Regions from separate parts of the Pseudoalteromonas lipolytica genome, predicted to be linked through region 3. Evidence: predicted binding sites of a transcription regulator. Region 3 holds the regulator's gene; each other region holds the start of a gene.
What was found. The regulator sigma-54, encoded in region 3, starts transcription at its own class of promoters, with help from an activator protein. The targets are predictions, from matches to a motif close to GTTGGCACGNNNNTNGNNT.
Positions count from the first base shown of each region.

Region 1: the regulator sigma-54 is predicted to act here: its motif matches at 2,165-2,183, upstream of D0907_RS01565 (TorF family putative porin).
Region 2: the regulator sigma-54 is predicted to act here: its motif matches at 2,218-2,236, upstream of D0907_RS14650 (LiaF domain-containing protein).

Region 1 covers NZ_CP032090.1:338,503-343,598, forward strand. Annotated here, with positions in the region: gene D0907_RS01555 (YIP1 family protein) at 1-256, opposite strand, end outside; gene D0907_RS01560 (aldo/keto reductase) at 426-1,319, shown strand; gene D0907_RS01565 (TorF family putative porin) at 1,390-2,067, opposite strand; gene D0907_RS01570 (hypothetical protein) at 2,355-3,521, opposite strand; gene D0907_RS01575 (helix-turn-helix transcriptional regulator) at 3,671-3,871, opposite strand; gene D0907_RS01580 (hypothetical protein) at 3,880-4,299, opposite strand; gene D0907_RS01585 (AsmA family protein) at 4,524-5,096, shown strand, end outside.
Region 2 covers NZ_CP032090.1:3,253,026-3,258,121, forward strand. Annotated here, with positions in the region: gene D0907_RS14630 (methyl-accepting chemotaxis protein) at 1-591, shown strand, start outside; gene D0907_RS14635 (hypothetical protein) at 705-926, opposite strand; gene D0907_RS14640 (YqaE/Pmp3 family membrane protein) at 1,175-1,333, opposite strand; gene D0907_RS14645 (BON domain-containing protein) at 1,389-1,955, opposite strand; gene D0907_RS14650 (LiaF domain-containing protein) at 2,276-2,935, shown strand; gene D0907_RS14655 (VOC family protein) at 3,925-4,341, opposite strand; gene pmbA (metalloprotease PmbA) at 4,468-5,096, opposite strand, start outside.
Region 3 covers NZ_CP032090.1:518,259-523,354, forward strand. Annotated here, with positions in the region: gene mgtE (magnesium transporter) at 1-155, opposite strand, end outside; gene D0907_RS02415 (HPr family phosphocarrier protein) at 371-643, opposite strand; gene rapZ (RNase adapter RapZ) at 653-1,501, opposite strand; gene ptsN (PTS IIA-like nitrogen regulatory protein PtsN) at 1,502-1,954, opposite strand; gene hpf (ribosome hibernation promoting factor) at 1,958-2,245, opposite strand; gene D0907_RS02435 (RNA polymerase factor sigma-54) at 2,272-3,768, opposite strand; gene lptB (LPS export ABC transporter ATP-binding protein) at 3,883-4,608, opposite strand; gene lptA (lipopolysaccharide transport periplasmic protein LptA) at 4,605-5,096, opposite strand, start outside.

The DNA of each region.
Region 1 (5,096 bases), 180 kb from region 3:
GCGTTTGCTCCATGCTTTGACGGATCATTTTTTGCTCAGCAATTGTGGCATCAACACTGGCTGCAGCGACTTGCTGATCGATTAAAAACTGAGGATCTGCTTTGTTATAAAAAGCGAGCATACTTGCCGCGAGCATGCCTGCAAGTAATATGAAAGCAACAAAAGACCAGCCTTTTGCCTCCTTCACTCCATTAAACGCTTTGCTTGGGCTGATAAAAATATCAACTAGTGCTGTCACTGCATTCGACGATTTCATTATTATTCCTTGTTAAGTAACATTTATTTTTAGGTACTAAAATACCCTGATTTATTATTAATTAGAAGTCTGATTTGTAACTATATGTTAACAGTTGTGAATAGGGAAATTGTGTTATTCTTTAAAGAGTAAGATAGGTGTAATAATCAAGATTAAGTAGGTATATATAGTGAATAACAATGTGCGTTGTATTGATGAATTAGTACTGGGATTTTGGCGCTTGCTAGATTGGCAAATATCACCACAGCAATGCTTAAGCTTTTTAGAGCAAGCCATTGAAGTAGGGGTTACACACACTGACCATGCTGATATTTATGGTGAATACGGCTGCGAAGCTGAATTTGGTAAAGCGTTACAATTAAAGCCGAGTATTCGTGATGAAATAAAAATAATCACTAAATGTGGAATTAAACCCGCATTTCCCAGTTTAGGCTTGCAAGGCAAAGCGAATCATTATGACTCGAGTGCAGCCCATATCATCGCATCCGCTCAGCAATCGCTTAAACACTTTAATACCGACCGATTAGATGTGTTATTGATACATCGCCCTGATTATTTAATGAATGCAGATGAAGTAGCTGAAGCATTCAATACTTTAAAAGCAAATGGTGATGTTATTGACTTTGGTGTTTCAAACTTCACGCCGTCACAACTCAGCTTATTGCAGTCTCGTTTAGACTTTGATTTAGTCACGAATCAAATAGAGTTTTCGCCTTATGAGATGAAAGCGCTTGATGATGGGACTTTGGATCAATGCCAATTACTTGATATTAAACCCATGCTTTGGTCACCTTTAGCGGGCGGGCGTTTATTTTCAAATGACGATGAAAAAGCAGTGCGTTTGCGTGCGGTGTTGGAGCAAGTTGGCAACGAAATTGGAGCCAGCTCTATCGATCAAGTTGTGTATACTTGGTTACTCATGCACCCAAGTTTGCCATCGGTAGTATTGGGTACAGGCAACATTGCCCGGGTTAAATCAGCCGTCGCAGCGAAAGAATTCACGATGAATCGTGAGCAATGGTATCGTATTTGGCAAGGCTCTACAGGCCACAGTGTGCCATAATTTTAAAGTGCGCTTTAACGAGAAAAGGGCCTTTCGGCCCTTCGTGTTGCAGCAAGTAACACATTCTTTTTTAAAGCGTAAAGTCAACTGCGTAAGCGACATACACTTTTACATCAGAGCCATCAATGTCTGTGTCAGACACGCCAAATGTAAAGCCGTCTTTTGACACAGAAACACCGTAGTCAATGATATTATCATCACCAATGAAATCGCCTGAGTAATGACCCAGATGAAGAGCCATTTCTGCACCGGTACTGCCAACTGGGAAGCTATAGTCAGCATTTAAGTATAAAGAATCTCCAAAATCTGTACCGTCACCGCTGGCTGCTGATGTAGCAAGGATTGCAGCACCAAAAGTGAAACTACCCATGCTGATGCTACCGTAGATCTCTGAAAAGTCAGCGTCAGTATAAGATGCTGCATCAGGGTAAGCATAATAAATGTAGCCAACATCGTAGCTAAATGTTTCATTGATATCACCGCCAAAACCTGCATAAAGGTCTAGCTCGTAAGTCATGTCGTCAACCCAGCTGGCATTCGATACCCAAGTACCTGCGTAAAAGCCAGATTCACTTGCGTAATCAATACCGCCCTGAATTGCAGCATCACCCCCAGTTTGCTCTTGACCACGCCATAAATAGTTTGAAGTAGCCGCAGCGTTTGCTGTTACTTCTGCATAACTATATGTTGAGCTCAAAGTTAATAGCGCAATGGCGCTTGCTACGACCGTTTTTTTTAGTTTTAGCATGTTTCTCGTATCCTGTTGTTATGTTGATTTGCCCCATTTCAGATTGCAGTCTGGTTATTATTTGAGGACAGTTTTTATGTGTTGTCTGGATACGATGTAGCACTGGTTGTGCCAAGTTAATTCTGAAAGGGATATTTTATGTTTAACTGCTTTAAAAACAGCCTTTTAAGCGTGTTATTTTTTAAAGTTTAGATTTATTTGAATTGTTCATGCGCACACCTGTGGTGCAAAAAATAACCCGGTTGCACAATCGCGAAGCAACCAGGTTTTTCTTGTTTGATAGAGACTTAGCCAAAAATGGCACGCATTAGGCTGATTGTTTCTTCAACGCTACGGCCTTTTTCAACTTCGCTAACGATAGAGTCTCGTTTTGCTTTTATATGCTCGGGGATATCGTCACTTGCAAGCGCGCGGTCTACTAAAATCTCAGCAGACTCTTTGCCGCGACGCACGGTTTTTTTGCCTGCAGAACTGCCCGTGCTCTTCGGTTTGCTAAGCAGTTTAATGTAGTTAGAGTTATCAGCCGTGGTGTTATCGGCATAATAGAAAAAGCACGGTAGTAACGCTTTTATCTCAATAAGTGATTGTTCATGATCATTTGCTGCAGCAGCCATTTTAAACCAAGGCATGCTATGAATTGCTGTAACCACGTCTTGCCAATAACGTTCAAAATCACGGTTGTTTAATTTAGGAACTCCCAACGAAGCACAAAGCGCATCAAGCTTACTATTTGTAATAGGCGTAAATACATCTGGGCGGCGCATTGCTAATAAGCGTGTTGCAGGCGCAAGAGTTGGTTTCTCTTCGCTGCCTGTAAAGGCCATAAAGTAAGCAACCATAAAATGTTGATAGTGTTCTTGTGTCACATCGCCTTCTAGGGGAATGTGCGCTAGGGCTTCGTCAAAAGCCGCAGGCAGGTCGCTCAACATTTGATGGAACCCTTTGGCGCTTTTGGTTGAAGCAAACCATTCAACATCAAAGTTATAGCTACTTGGGTCAAGAGAAGCCGTGTGTTTGCCTGCAAAAGCCAAGCGGTCTTCTGGAATCATTTCTTTTAAAGTTTGTGATTTAATTGCGCCAATGTAGTTTGCTAAACGTAATTGCTCATCAAGCGCAATGAGCTCTTTATGTTGCTCAATAAAGCCAGTAACAACAGGCCAAGGTGCAACGCGCAGCGTTTTCAATTGCAAGAAGCTAATGGCAGAGATCAGTAAGTCGTGAAGTTTTTTTAATGTCGGTAACTGCTTATCTTCTAATAAATCATAGTTAATACGATCGCGGCTTGCACTGAGTAGCTCATAGCACCAACCTAAAAAGTCTTCTGGGTGGTTGTCTACTTTCACGGCCATTAGGTTGAGGCTTAGCTCTGAAGATTGCTTGAGAATATTTTGATAAATTTGACTTTCTTGCTCGCTAAGCGCCATTTTTGACGGTGAAATAAGCAGTTTCTTCATGCCTTGTAGACTCTCCAGTTTGATATATTTTTTAGTCACTTTATTTTAGCTTAAATAAGCTAACAGCAACAGGGGCGTGCATCATACCGAAGAATACAGGGGATGCAATCTTGATAAGTTAAATCTGCACAAGATTGCATTTAAAGGCGTTAATCTGCTTCGTCTAGTGAAAATAATTGCTCGACAGTTGTATTAAACTGCCGGGCTATCTTTAATGCAATGATCACTGAAGGCGTAAAGCGAGACGTTTCGACCGTACTAATTGTTTTACGTGAAACAGCGATAGCATCGGCTAGCTCTTGTTGCGAAAGCCCTGCGGCTTTGCGATATTTTGCAATATGATTTTGCACTATTGCTCCTAGTCTCTACTTTGCCAAAGAATTGAGATGCCATATATTAAACTCATTTCAGCCAGGTAAAAGGTAGCCATCATGCTATGAGAAACATCTAAAGCTAACTCATCAGACAATAAATACACCGCACCCATACTAAAGAGTAAACCAAGTACAACATGTTTATAGGCAATGGTGTCAATCGTATTTAAAAACTCATCTTTATAAGTAAGGCGATATTTCATTTTCCATGTAAATCCACCTCTTATCACAAACATACAGAATGATCCCAGAAAAGCAGCACTGCCTAAAAACAACAAGGGGGCCGATGTTTGATTAAGCGCAGGGTAAACACTGATAATGAGTAGAGTGATCCCCATAAACACTGAAAACCATGCATTTTGGCTCATAAATTTCTCTTCCGTTTGGATATCTTGCTTTGACATAAATCTTCCTTTTAATTTTAATTGTAACCTCTAGGTATCAATGTAACCTTTGGGTATCATCTAGTCAACTATTTAATGTAACCTAAAGGTTTCAAAATATTTCAGCGACGATTCATATTTGTCTACCTAAGCTTGCTGAATAGCCTTTTTATTTGTTTAGCAATGATTTTCGGCTTAACACCCGCTATGATATGAACAATGTTTGCCCATTTTTAAGGATGATTATGAAAACCTTACTAAAGATTATTGGTGTCATATTCGTATTACTAATTGCCTTAGTAATCGCCGCACCGTTTCTTATCCCAACTGATGCAATCTTTAACAAAGTCTCGCAGCAAGTTGAACAAACGACGGGTCGAAGCCTCACCATTAACGGTGATAAAAAACTGTCGGTTTTCCCTTCGTTGAAGCTTGAACTGAATGATGTGCATTTTGCTAATATGCAAACGGGTTCACAAAAAGACATGGCAAGCATGCAACAGTTGGCCATTCATATTCCCTGGATGTCGCTTTTCGGTGGTGAGTTTAAACTTGATAAGTTCGTTATCAACGAGCCAACAATTTTGTTAGAAACTGATAAAAATGGCAAAGCTAACTGGCAGTTGTTTGATGGCGTAGCCGAACAACCAGAGACTGAGCAACAAAAGAGCTCAGGAGCTGTAAATTTGCCTGATAACTTTGATATTCAGTTAGGTGAAGTGGCAATTTATGGCGGAACCTTCACGTATCTAGATGGTAAAACGGGCGCAAAACAACAGATCAGTGACTTAGAGCTGGCTATTTTACTCCCATCACTG
Region 2 (5,096 bases), 910 kb from region 3:
GTGATGACCGCACTTGCCAGCCACATCGGTGAGGCATCTAAAGTTGTTGCTGGGCTTGAGCAAGAAAGCGGCAATATTGGCGCTGTTGTCGATGTAATCAACTCAATTGCAGAACAAACCAATTTACTGGCACTCAATGCAGCCATTGAAGCGGCGCGTGCAGGTGAGCAAGGGCGAGGCTTTGCGGTGGTTGCTGATGAGGTACGCTCACTGGCAAGTCGTACACAAGAGTCGACCGATGATATTCGTAATATGATCACGCGTTTACAGCAAATAGCTCAAAAAGCATCCACCATGATGCAGCAGGGTCAAGAGCGTGCAGAAGGCTCTGTAGAGCAAACTCAAATTGTACTGCAAGCTCTGCAAGATATTGCAGGCTCAGTGACGAATGTACAAGACCAGAGTCATCAAATTGCGACCTCAACTGAGCAACAAACGGTGGTTGCTGAGGACATTAACAATAGCCTCGCGGCAATTAACCATTTAGTAAATAGTACAGCAGATCATGCACATGAGTTAGCAGACGAAGCACGCGATCTCAATGAGCTAGCTATTTCACTTAATAAAACGGTTAATCAATTTAAGTTGTGATTAGTCATTGAATTGTTCTAGGTGTGTGTTCTTGCTACTTATTATAAGTAACAAATCAGGCACCATGCAGTCGTCAATAAGAAATTTTTAACGCTGCAAACGACAGGTCTAAATCATTCACACTGATTTGAATTGGTATTGAGATAGATTGCAGATGTAATTAAAAACCCGATGTCACCTGAAGATGACATCGGGTTTTTATCGTCAGCCTTCCTTGTTACCTGTGGCGTAACCGCTTTAGTAAGTTCCATAAATAGTTGCCACTGTTGCTCATTCCATGTAGCAACTCCCTTGTTGTTCAGTCCGTGTAATAATTGCGCTTGTACTTGTTCCATTTTGTCACCTCCTTACGCTAGCTTCATCCATATTTGGCTCCTAGCCTAAACCAAAATCCTTGGTGTTTATCCTTTCACTTTATCCATAAAGCGTTGCCATTGTGCGCTTGTCCATAACGCCTTGTTACTTCCTTGCTGTCCTTTGTGCTGTGTTACATTTTCCATACTGTAAATCTCCTTGCAGTGTTGTCATCCATTATTACGTGTGCATTTCCTTGCCGTACACCCATTCCTTTGAACCGTGATTATTATCGCTTACCGATAATATACACAGCATGAATCAAACCTGGAATGTACCCTAATAAGGTTAAAATAATATTAATCCAGAATTGTGCCCCCAAACCTACCTGTAAAAATACGCCAAGAGGCGGAATTAAAACCGAGAAAATAATGCGTATTAAATCCATAACTCACTCCTTGAAAAAGATAAGCCCAGCCAAAGCTGGGCTATAGGGCGTGCTATTATTCAGCAACAATCTTAAGTTCATCGATGACTTTACGCACATCTTCAGCATTTTCAGCAATGCTCACTGCTAATTGCTTTTCTGCATCTGACTTAACCGTACCTTTTAGTGTAACAACGCCTTTATCTGTATCGACATCAATATCAGTGCCGCCTACTTCAGAGTTAAATAAATAACGTGTGGTGATCACTGTACTGATCTTCGCATCAGTTAAGTCACTTTCTACTGAGTCACCTTTATCTGCACTCGCTGCCTTAGACTTCATGTTTTTCACAACCGTTAATTTGTTATCAACAGCAGTTACACCGTCTAGACTAAGTACAAGCTCTTCGGCTAACTCTTTGTCTAATTCACTATCAACTTTACCGGTTAATACAACTTTGCCGTTTTTTACGTCTGTGTTGATATCAAAATTATTTAGGTTAGTGTTCATAAGAAGCACTGTTTCTGCCTTACCATCAATCCAAGCATCTTTACTTTCATTTTCCCAGTTGCTTGCCTGAGCACTCATACTTGTTGCACCAATTACTAACGCAGCAATCATAGTCTTGTTGAATGTATTCATAATCTTTCTCCTTTTGATTAAAGACGAGATAACTAATGCGACTACGATGCCAACTTTTTATTTTTATATTATTCAATAAGTTAAATTGATATTCAGCCATGATTTATATTCGTTTCGGTAATTATTTACAGACAATTCGGTAAGAAGTTCACTCTGTTATAAAAATGACTAATTAATTGTCAATCTTATTAATCTATGGTTAATTTAACGAATGAAAGCCCACATCAAAAAACATAAACCAATGAATATTAATAAAATAATTTTTGGCCTACACTTTGCTTTGTGATTAACATAACTTTAAAACTCAACAGGGAATTATCATGGCCGTCAAACTCGAAGATCGCCCCATCGAGCAAGTAAGAGAAGAAGTAATCGATCAACTTATCTATAACTACAGTCATGCAGTTATTTCAGCAGAAGCATTTGAACGAAGACTAGACCAAGCAATGGAAGCCACCAGCAATGAAGTGTTAATTGAGCTGGTTTCTGACTTAGAGTTAACAGCAGATATTGACTACAAGTCACATAAACACGCGCAGTTTAAACCTCACTATGCACATGGTAGCGATGCAGAAAGCCTGCAACTACGCAGTATTTTAGGTTCCAACGAGCGCAGCGGCCAATGGCTAGTCCCGAAAGAAATTCACCTAACGAACTGTTTAGGCTCAATTGAATTAGACTTTAGTGAAGCCGTTTTTCAGCACCAGCATGTCACCATCTACGTAAACTGTATTTTAGGCAGCGACGAAATCTACGTGCCAGAGCATGTAAATGTAGTGTCAAAATTGTTTAGTGTGGTAGGTAGCGTTGAAAATAAATCGGTTGCACTCAATAAAGGGCAAGGCCCCACAATTACGATTGAAGGTAATGTTTGGCTAGGCTCAGTAGAGATTAAAGTCAAACGCACCATGAAAGAAAAGTTCATCAGCTTTGCCAACAGCCTAAAAGCCAGTTGGAAAGAAATGAATAGAGTGCAATGACGAAATACGAGTTGCGAAACCCCCTCGCGCACAATCAATTTCACGCCTACATTAAACCGTAGGCGTTATGCTTGCATGGCGCGTTTGCGCAGCAACGTCTTTTATAAGATTCGCGGCTAAAGCCACTCCTACAAGTGATATACACTACATGTGGGAGGCGTTTTAACTATACAAGCTCGCATCTCGCTTTTCGTAACTCGTTGCCTATAACCTTTCACGGCTAAAGCCCTTCCTACAAGTGATGCACACTTCACTCGTGGGAGGCGTTTTAACGCCGAAAAAGCAGACCTGTTCAGCGACATTAAACAACCAACTCGGTATAGCCGTACTAGCTCGCATCTCGCTTTTCGTAACTCGTTGCTTATAACCTTTTCACGGCTAAAGCCCCTCCTACAAGTGACACACATCACACACGAGGGAGGTGTTTTAACGCCGAAAAAGCAGACCTGTTCAGCGACATTTAACAACCTTTACGGTTTAGCTCGTATCTCGTAATTCGTCACTCGTTGCTTACACCCTTTCACGGCTAAAGCCCCTCCTACAAGTGATATACACCTCACACGTGGGAGGCGTTTTAACGCCGAAAAGCAAACATTTTCAACGACATTAAACACCCTTCACCGTATAGCTCGTATCTCGTAATTCGTCACTCGTTGCTTACACCCTTTCACGGCTAAAGCCCCTCCTACAAGTGACACACATCACACTCGTGGGAGGCGTTTTAACGCCGAAAAAGCAAACCTTTTAAGCGGTATTAACAACCATCTCGATTTAGCTCGCATCTCGCTTTTCGCAGCTCGTTACCTATAACCCTTTCACGGCTAAAGCCTCCTACAAAAGATACACACTACACTCGTGGGAGGCGTTTTAACGCCGAAAAAGCGAACCTTTTCAGCGACATTAAACACCCTTCACGGTTTAGCTCGCATCTCGCTTTTCGTAACTCGTTACTTATTTCGCTCGTACTTCGCTGCTCGTTTTTTTCATCACTAAAGATCGTTATTTCTTTCACTTGGGATGTCACTGAAATATTCGACAAACTCGACTTCAAAGCCTGCGGGGTCAATAAAATACACGTTTTTTCGGTAAGGGTTTTCAGGGCCTAATTTATCCACTTCGTAGCCTGCATCTACAAGGCGTTCAATCACGGCATTAATATCGTGTGTCACATAAGCAAAGTGAGCAAGGCCCACTTGATGGCCCGATAAATCGCGATTTTCATCTTCACCATTATCGCTGAATGCGATGTACTGGTAATCATCACCAAAGTGCAGCCATTTACGCGGCTTTCCAGACCAGGTGCTGTCGCCTTGGCTTCTTACTCGCCAATGAGGGAACGCGGCTTTATAAAAATGCAGCATGGCGTCAACATTACTTACGACTAGGTTTATGTGTTCTAAATGCATAGCGAATTTCCTTTTAAATTATGAAACTGCCAGTACGATAAAACCTAAAGTTTAGTTGAGGTAAAGCATTTTTTAATAAAAAAGCCCCACTTTATTAAGTGAGGCTTTATGCTGCTTCGTTGCGTGTTAGCTTCCTGCTATCTGCATTTGTTCAATTAGCACTGAGCCCGTTTGAATCCCGCCACGACGCTCAATATCGCCACCCAGCCCGACAACCGCTTTAAACATATCTTTAAGGTTGCCTGCGATTGTTATCTCGCTGACAGGGTATTGAATCTCGCCGTTTTCTACCCAAAAGCCCGCTGCGCCACGCGAGTAATCACCTGTTACCGTGTTGACCCCCTGTCCCATGAGTTCTGTGACTAATAAGCCGGTGCCCATGGTGTTTAACAGCGCTTTTAAATCAGCGTGCGTTTGCTCAACTAACCAGTTGTGGATCCCGCCCGCATGACCGGTTGGTGCCATTGATAATTTACGAGCCGCATAGCTTGCTAATAGGTAAGTTTGCAGCTCACCGCCTTGAATAATTTCATGGTCGACTGTTTTTAAGCCTTCCGCATCAAACGGTGATGAAGCAAGGCCTTTTAATAAATGCGGACGCTCAGAAATATTCACACAATCGCTGAACACTTTGGTGCCTAAACTATCGAGTAAAAAGCTCGATTTACGATAAAGTGCACCACCGCCAATCGCCGACACTAAATGGCCAAATAACGAGTTGGCAATATCTGCTCTAAAAATAACAGGCACTTTCA
Region 3 (5,096 bases):
ATTTTATGCGGGGATGATTCTAAAAGGAGTGCGGTATCACACGGTGCTGTTTTTGCTAACATGCCGCGCACTTGAACAAATTGACCACTATTGAGTGACTTGGTCACCTGTTTTAGTTGTTGTAGCGGGTAATCTTGTTCAAAGGCTTCTGGCATTGGCGTCCTTACAACTGAAAAAATAGCTTAAAATCTGACTCAGCAAATACAGCATAGTTGCTAAATTTAGTATTTGCAGGGATATCGCCGCACTGAGATAAATTTACTAAGAAAAATGTATTTTAGAGAAGCGAGCGATATAAAAGTAGGATATTTAACAGGAATTTTAAATACCCAATGCAAGTTTAACGTAAACAGTCAAGGCTTAGCAAATGCTATTCTTGTTCATGAAAGCGTTGTGCAATTAATTCGCCTATTGCATTGAGTGCTGCGTCAGCATCGGGGCCTTCACACACCACACGGACTTCTTTGCCTTGGCTGCTTTCGAGTAACATTAAGGCTAATACACTATCGCCTTCGGCTTCTTTATCGTCTTGGTAAAGCGTTATTTTAGCATCGAATTGCAGTGCAAGTTGTGCCAAAACCGTGGCTGCTCGTGCATGTAAACCAAGCTTATTTTGGATTAAAAAAGTGTCTTCAGCATGCATCGTCGTTGCCTATTGGGTATCTTGCTCGCGGTGGCGTATTTTCACGTTTGCGTGACTTTTCGAAAAGCTCTCACCAATGGTTTGCGCTAAGTAAACCGAGCGATGTTGTCCACCTGTGCAGCCAATCGCAATGGTTAAATAACTGCGATTATTTCGCTCTAAGTGAGGGAGCCATGTTTGTACAAAGGTTTGAATTTGCCATGTAAACTTTTGCACTATGCTGTGACTAGCAAGGTAATCTTTTACTGGTTGGTCTAAGCCTGTCAGTGGTTTTAGATCCGGTTCCCAGTGTGGATTCGGTAAAAAGCGAGCATCAAATACGTAATCAGCTTCTTTTGGAATGCCGTGCTTAAAGCCAAACGACATAAAAGTAATAATGAGCTTTTTGTCTTTTTTACCCAGTATTTTTTCGCGAATAGATTCGGCAAGCTGATGCACGCTGAGATCGGTCGTATCAATCATAAAATCGGCACGGGTGATCAAAACATCCAGTAATACTTTTTCTTGTTTAATCGCTAAATCAAGCGGCAGCGAGTCAATCGATAATGGGTGTAAGCGGCGAGTTTCAGAGAACCGTTTGATTAGTGTTTGATCATCACTATCTAAATAAAACAACGTGGGTTTTGCAAAGCCCGGTAAATACTCAAGAATATCGTTAAATTCTTGCTGTTCTTTCGGCAGGTTACGCACATCGATACTTACAGCAATTTTGTCGTAATTATCTGACACACTGCGTACTAACGAAGGAAGTAGGTTTACAGGAATATTATCAACGCAGTAATAGCCTAAGTCTTCAAGTACTCGTAAAGCGACCGATTTACCTGAACCAGAGCGACCGCTGATAATAATTAATTCCATTTATGCCTCTGATGCAATGACTTTAAACAGATCACTATCTGTTTTAGCACTGCGTAGCTGTTTACAAAATTCTTTGTCTTTAAGTCTATCAGCAATTGTTGATAAGGTCTTTAGATGAAGTTGACAGTCACCATCTGGTACGATGAGTGCGACAAAAATATCCACTGGACGATTATCAATTGCATCAAAATTTATAGGTGACTCACTCACAATTACAAATGCGTGTGGCTGATCTGCACCGCTCATACGACCATGTGGAATCGCAATACCTCGGCCAATACCCGTGCTGCCCAATTTTTCTCTGTTCAATAGGGCATTGAGTATATCTTGCTGAGATAAATGAGGGAGCTGCTCATGAGCCAGTTCGCTGATAAATTCGAGAATTCTTTTTTTGCTATTAAAAAGGACCGCAGCTTTGCTGCAGTCCTGGTTAGTAAGTGAACTAAGTTTCATAATTTAGTGTCGAGCTAATTTCTCTTTGTGTTTAATTACTTGACGATCAAGTTTATCGATTAACGAGTCGATGGCTGCATACATATCTTGGTGTTCAGTAGAGGCAAATAACTCGCCTCCGTTTACATGTAAAGTTGCTTCTGCTTTTTGGCTTAGTTTTTCTACATCTAGAATGACATGAACATTATTAATGTGGTCAAAATGCCTTTCTAGTTTCGCAAACTTGGTGTTTACATAGTCTCTTAATGAATCTGTGATTTCTACATGACGACCAGTTAAATTTAGTTGCATAAGCATTTTCCTTCTATGTAAAACGTCTAAATCAGACTCTTACGCTGATTCGACGGAGGTATTGCTAGAGACTCTCGATATTTTGCTATTGTCCGTCTAGCTACTTTAATTCCTTGCTCAGCCAATATATCTGCAATTTTGCTATCACTCAATGGTTTAGCTGTGTTTTCTGCGGCGATTAGCTTTTTGATTAAAGCGCGAATTGCCGTAGATGAACACTCACCCCCATTTTCAGTGCTTACATGGCTGGAGAAGAAATATTTCAACTCAAAAATTCCCCGCGGGGTATGCATGTATTTTTGTGTTGTTACTCGCGAAATTGTTGATTCATGCATTTCGACCATTTCTGCGACATCATTTAATACCATGGGTTTCATGGCCTCAGGACCATGTTCAAAGAAAGCCTGTTGTTGTTGAACAATACAGTTAGTCACTTTTAATAACGTGTCATTACGGCTTTCTAAGCTTTTAATAAACCATTTTGCTTCTTGTAAATGAGAGCGAATAAATTGGCTATCACTGCTTGATTTTACAGAACGTGACATCGCCGCATAGTGGCTATTCACTCTGATTTTCGGCATGCAGTCTGGGTTTAGTTCAACTACCCAACGGCCTTTTATTTTTTTTACGGATACATCGGGTATCACGTATTCAGACTCTTCTCTAACAATGGTATCCGCAGGCTTTGGATTTAAGCTGTGGATCAATGTCATGACTTCTTTCAGCTCACTTTCTTTAAGCTTAGTCTTTTTCATCAAAGTGCGATAGTCACGACTCGCTAATAATTCAATATGTTCTGATAACACCATTTTAGTTTCAGCTAAATAGGGGGTGTCAGCATCGAATTGGCGTAATTGAATACACAAACATTCTTGTAAACTACGGGCGCCAATACCGACAGGATCGAATAATTGGATTCTTTTTAAGACAGCTTCGACTTCATCAAGTTCGATTTCTTCTTCATCGTTATTTTGATTGAAGCTTTCAACAATGTCTTCGCAGCTTACGGTTAAAATACCCGAATCATCAATTGCCTCAACAATCGCAACGGCAATCGCTTCGTCTGTTGGGCTGAATGGAGTCAGTTGTAACTGCCACATTAGGTATTCGTGGAGAGTTTCGGTTGATGCGCCTTGGTAAATTGATTCATCTTCAGGCATTGGACCTGAGGAACTTGATGGGGCAGCACTCATGTACTCATCCCACGTAACATCCATTGCTAAGTCGTCACTTACGGTGTCTTTGTTGAGGGCATCACTGCTTTCTTGCTCGTACTCGCTTGCAGCTTCGTCAGCCGACGCGCTTAGTTGGGTATCGTCAGATTCGGCTTTCTGCTCGTTCTTGCCAATACTCTCTTCTGCATAATCTGCTTCTTCAACTTCAAGCAAAGGGTTAGAGTCTAACGCTTCTTGAATTTCTTGCTGGAGATCCAATGTACTGAGCTGCAACAAACGGATAGCCTGTTGCAGTTGTGGAGTCATTGTAAGTTGCTGGCCCATGCGCAGCTGTAATGATTGCCTCATGTATCCCTAACAATCCTTTTTAGTCTTATCAAACAATAGCACGATGCCGTTAACTATTTATTTGATTTATTGTCATTGTTATAAGTCTAGCAGATGCTCTAGTCGGTGGCGTATTTAAAGCCTGAATTGCTCGCCTAGATACACATCGCGTACAGTTTGGTCGGCTAACACATGTTCAGGTGTACCTGATGCAATTAGCTCCCCATGAGAAACAATGTAGGCTTTTTCACAAACATCAAGGGTTTCTCTCACATTGTGGTCAGTAATTAATACACCAATACCACGATTTTTTAAGTGCTCAATAATTTTCTTTATATCTAACACTGAAATAGGATCAACACCAGCAAAAGGCTCATCGAGCAAAATAAATTTAGGGTCAGCGGCCAGTGCGCGTGCTATTTCAACACGACGGCGTTCACCCCCTGACAATGCCATACCTTGGCTGTCACGAATGTGTTGAATGCTAAATTCATCAAGTAAGCTGTTAAGTGTTTCTTCGCGGCCTTGTTTATTGAGATCTTTACGGGTCTCTAAAATGGCCATTAAGTTTTGATAAACAGTCAGTTTTCTAAAAATCGATGATTCTTGTGGCAAATAGCCAATACCTAAGCGAGCGCGGCTGTGCATTGGCAATAAGGTGATGTCGTTATCATCAATGCTTATTTTACCTTTGTCACTGGGCACTAATCCCACAATCATGTAAAAGGTGGTTGTTTTACCTGCGCCATTTGGCCCAAGTAAACCGACAATGCTGCCAGCTTCTACCTCAAGGCCTACATTTTTTACAACTTGGCGACCCTTATAGCTTTTAGCTAATAGCTCTGCTTTTAGTGTGCTCATGGCTGGCCTTCATCGTTCTTTTTGTTATCAACAGGCACTAAAATAGTGTGTACACGATCGGTCGAGTTTTCATCTTTCTCGGCACTTATCAGTTGCTGTTCCATATCGTATGTAATGCTCTTGGCACTGACTTTTTGGCCTGCTTGAGTCACTTGTGCATTGCCAACGAGTGTTAATAAGCGTTTAGCAACATCGTATCGAACTTCTTCAGCACTGGCGCTCATAATAGTGCCGTCAGCTTGTTTTTCTTCAAAGTAAGCGGGCTTTCCTGTGGCAATAATTAATTCAACCGTGCCTTCAACTTCACCTGCATGTGCTTCGAGTCGATCCGCTGTAATACGACGGTTACCATGTATGATCTCGACATTATCTTCGAAGATACCAATGCCATTTTTTAGCTGACCTTCTTGGCGATCAGAGCTAATGCTGATTGGTGTGCCAGCCTGCTCAGCAGCTGCGCCAGAAAACGCAATCAATAAGCTTGGGAT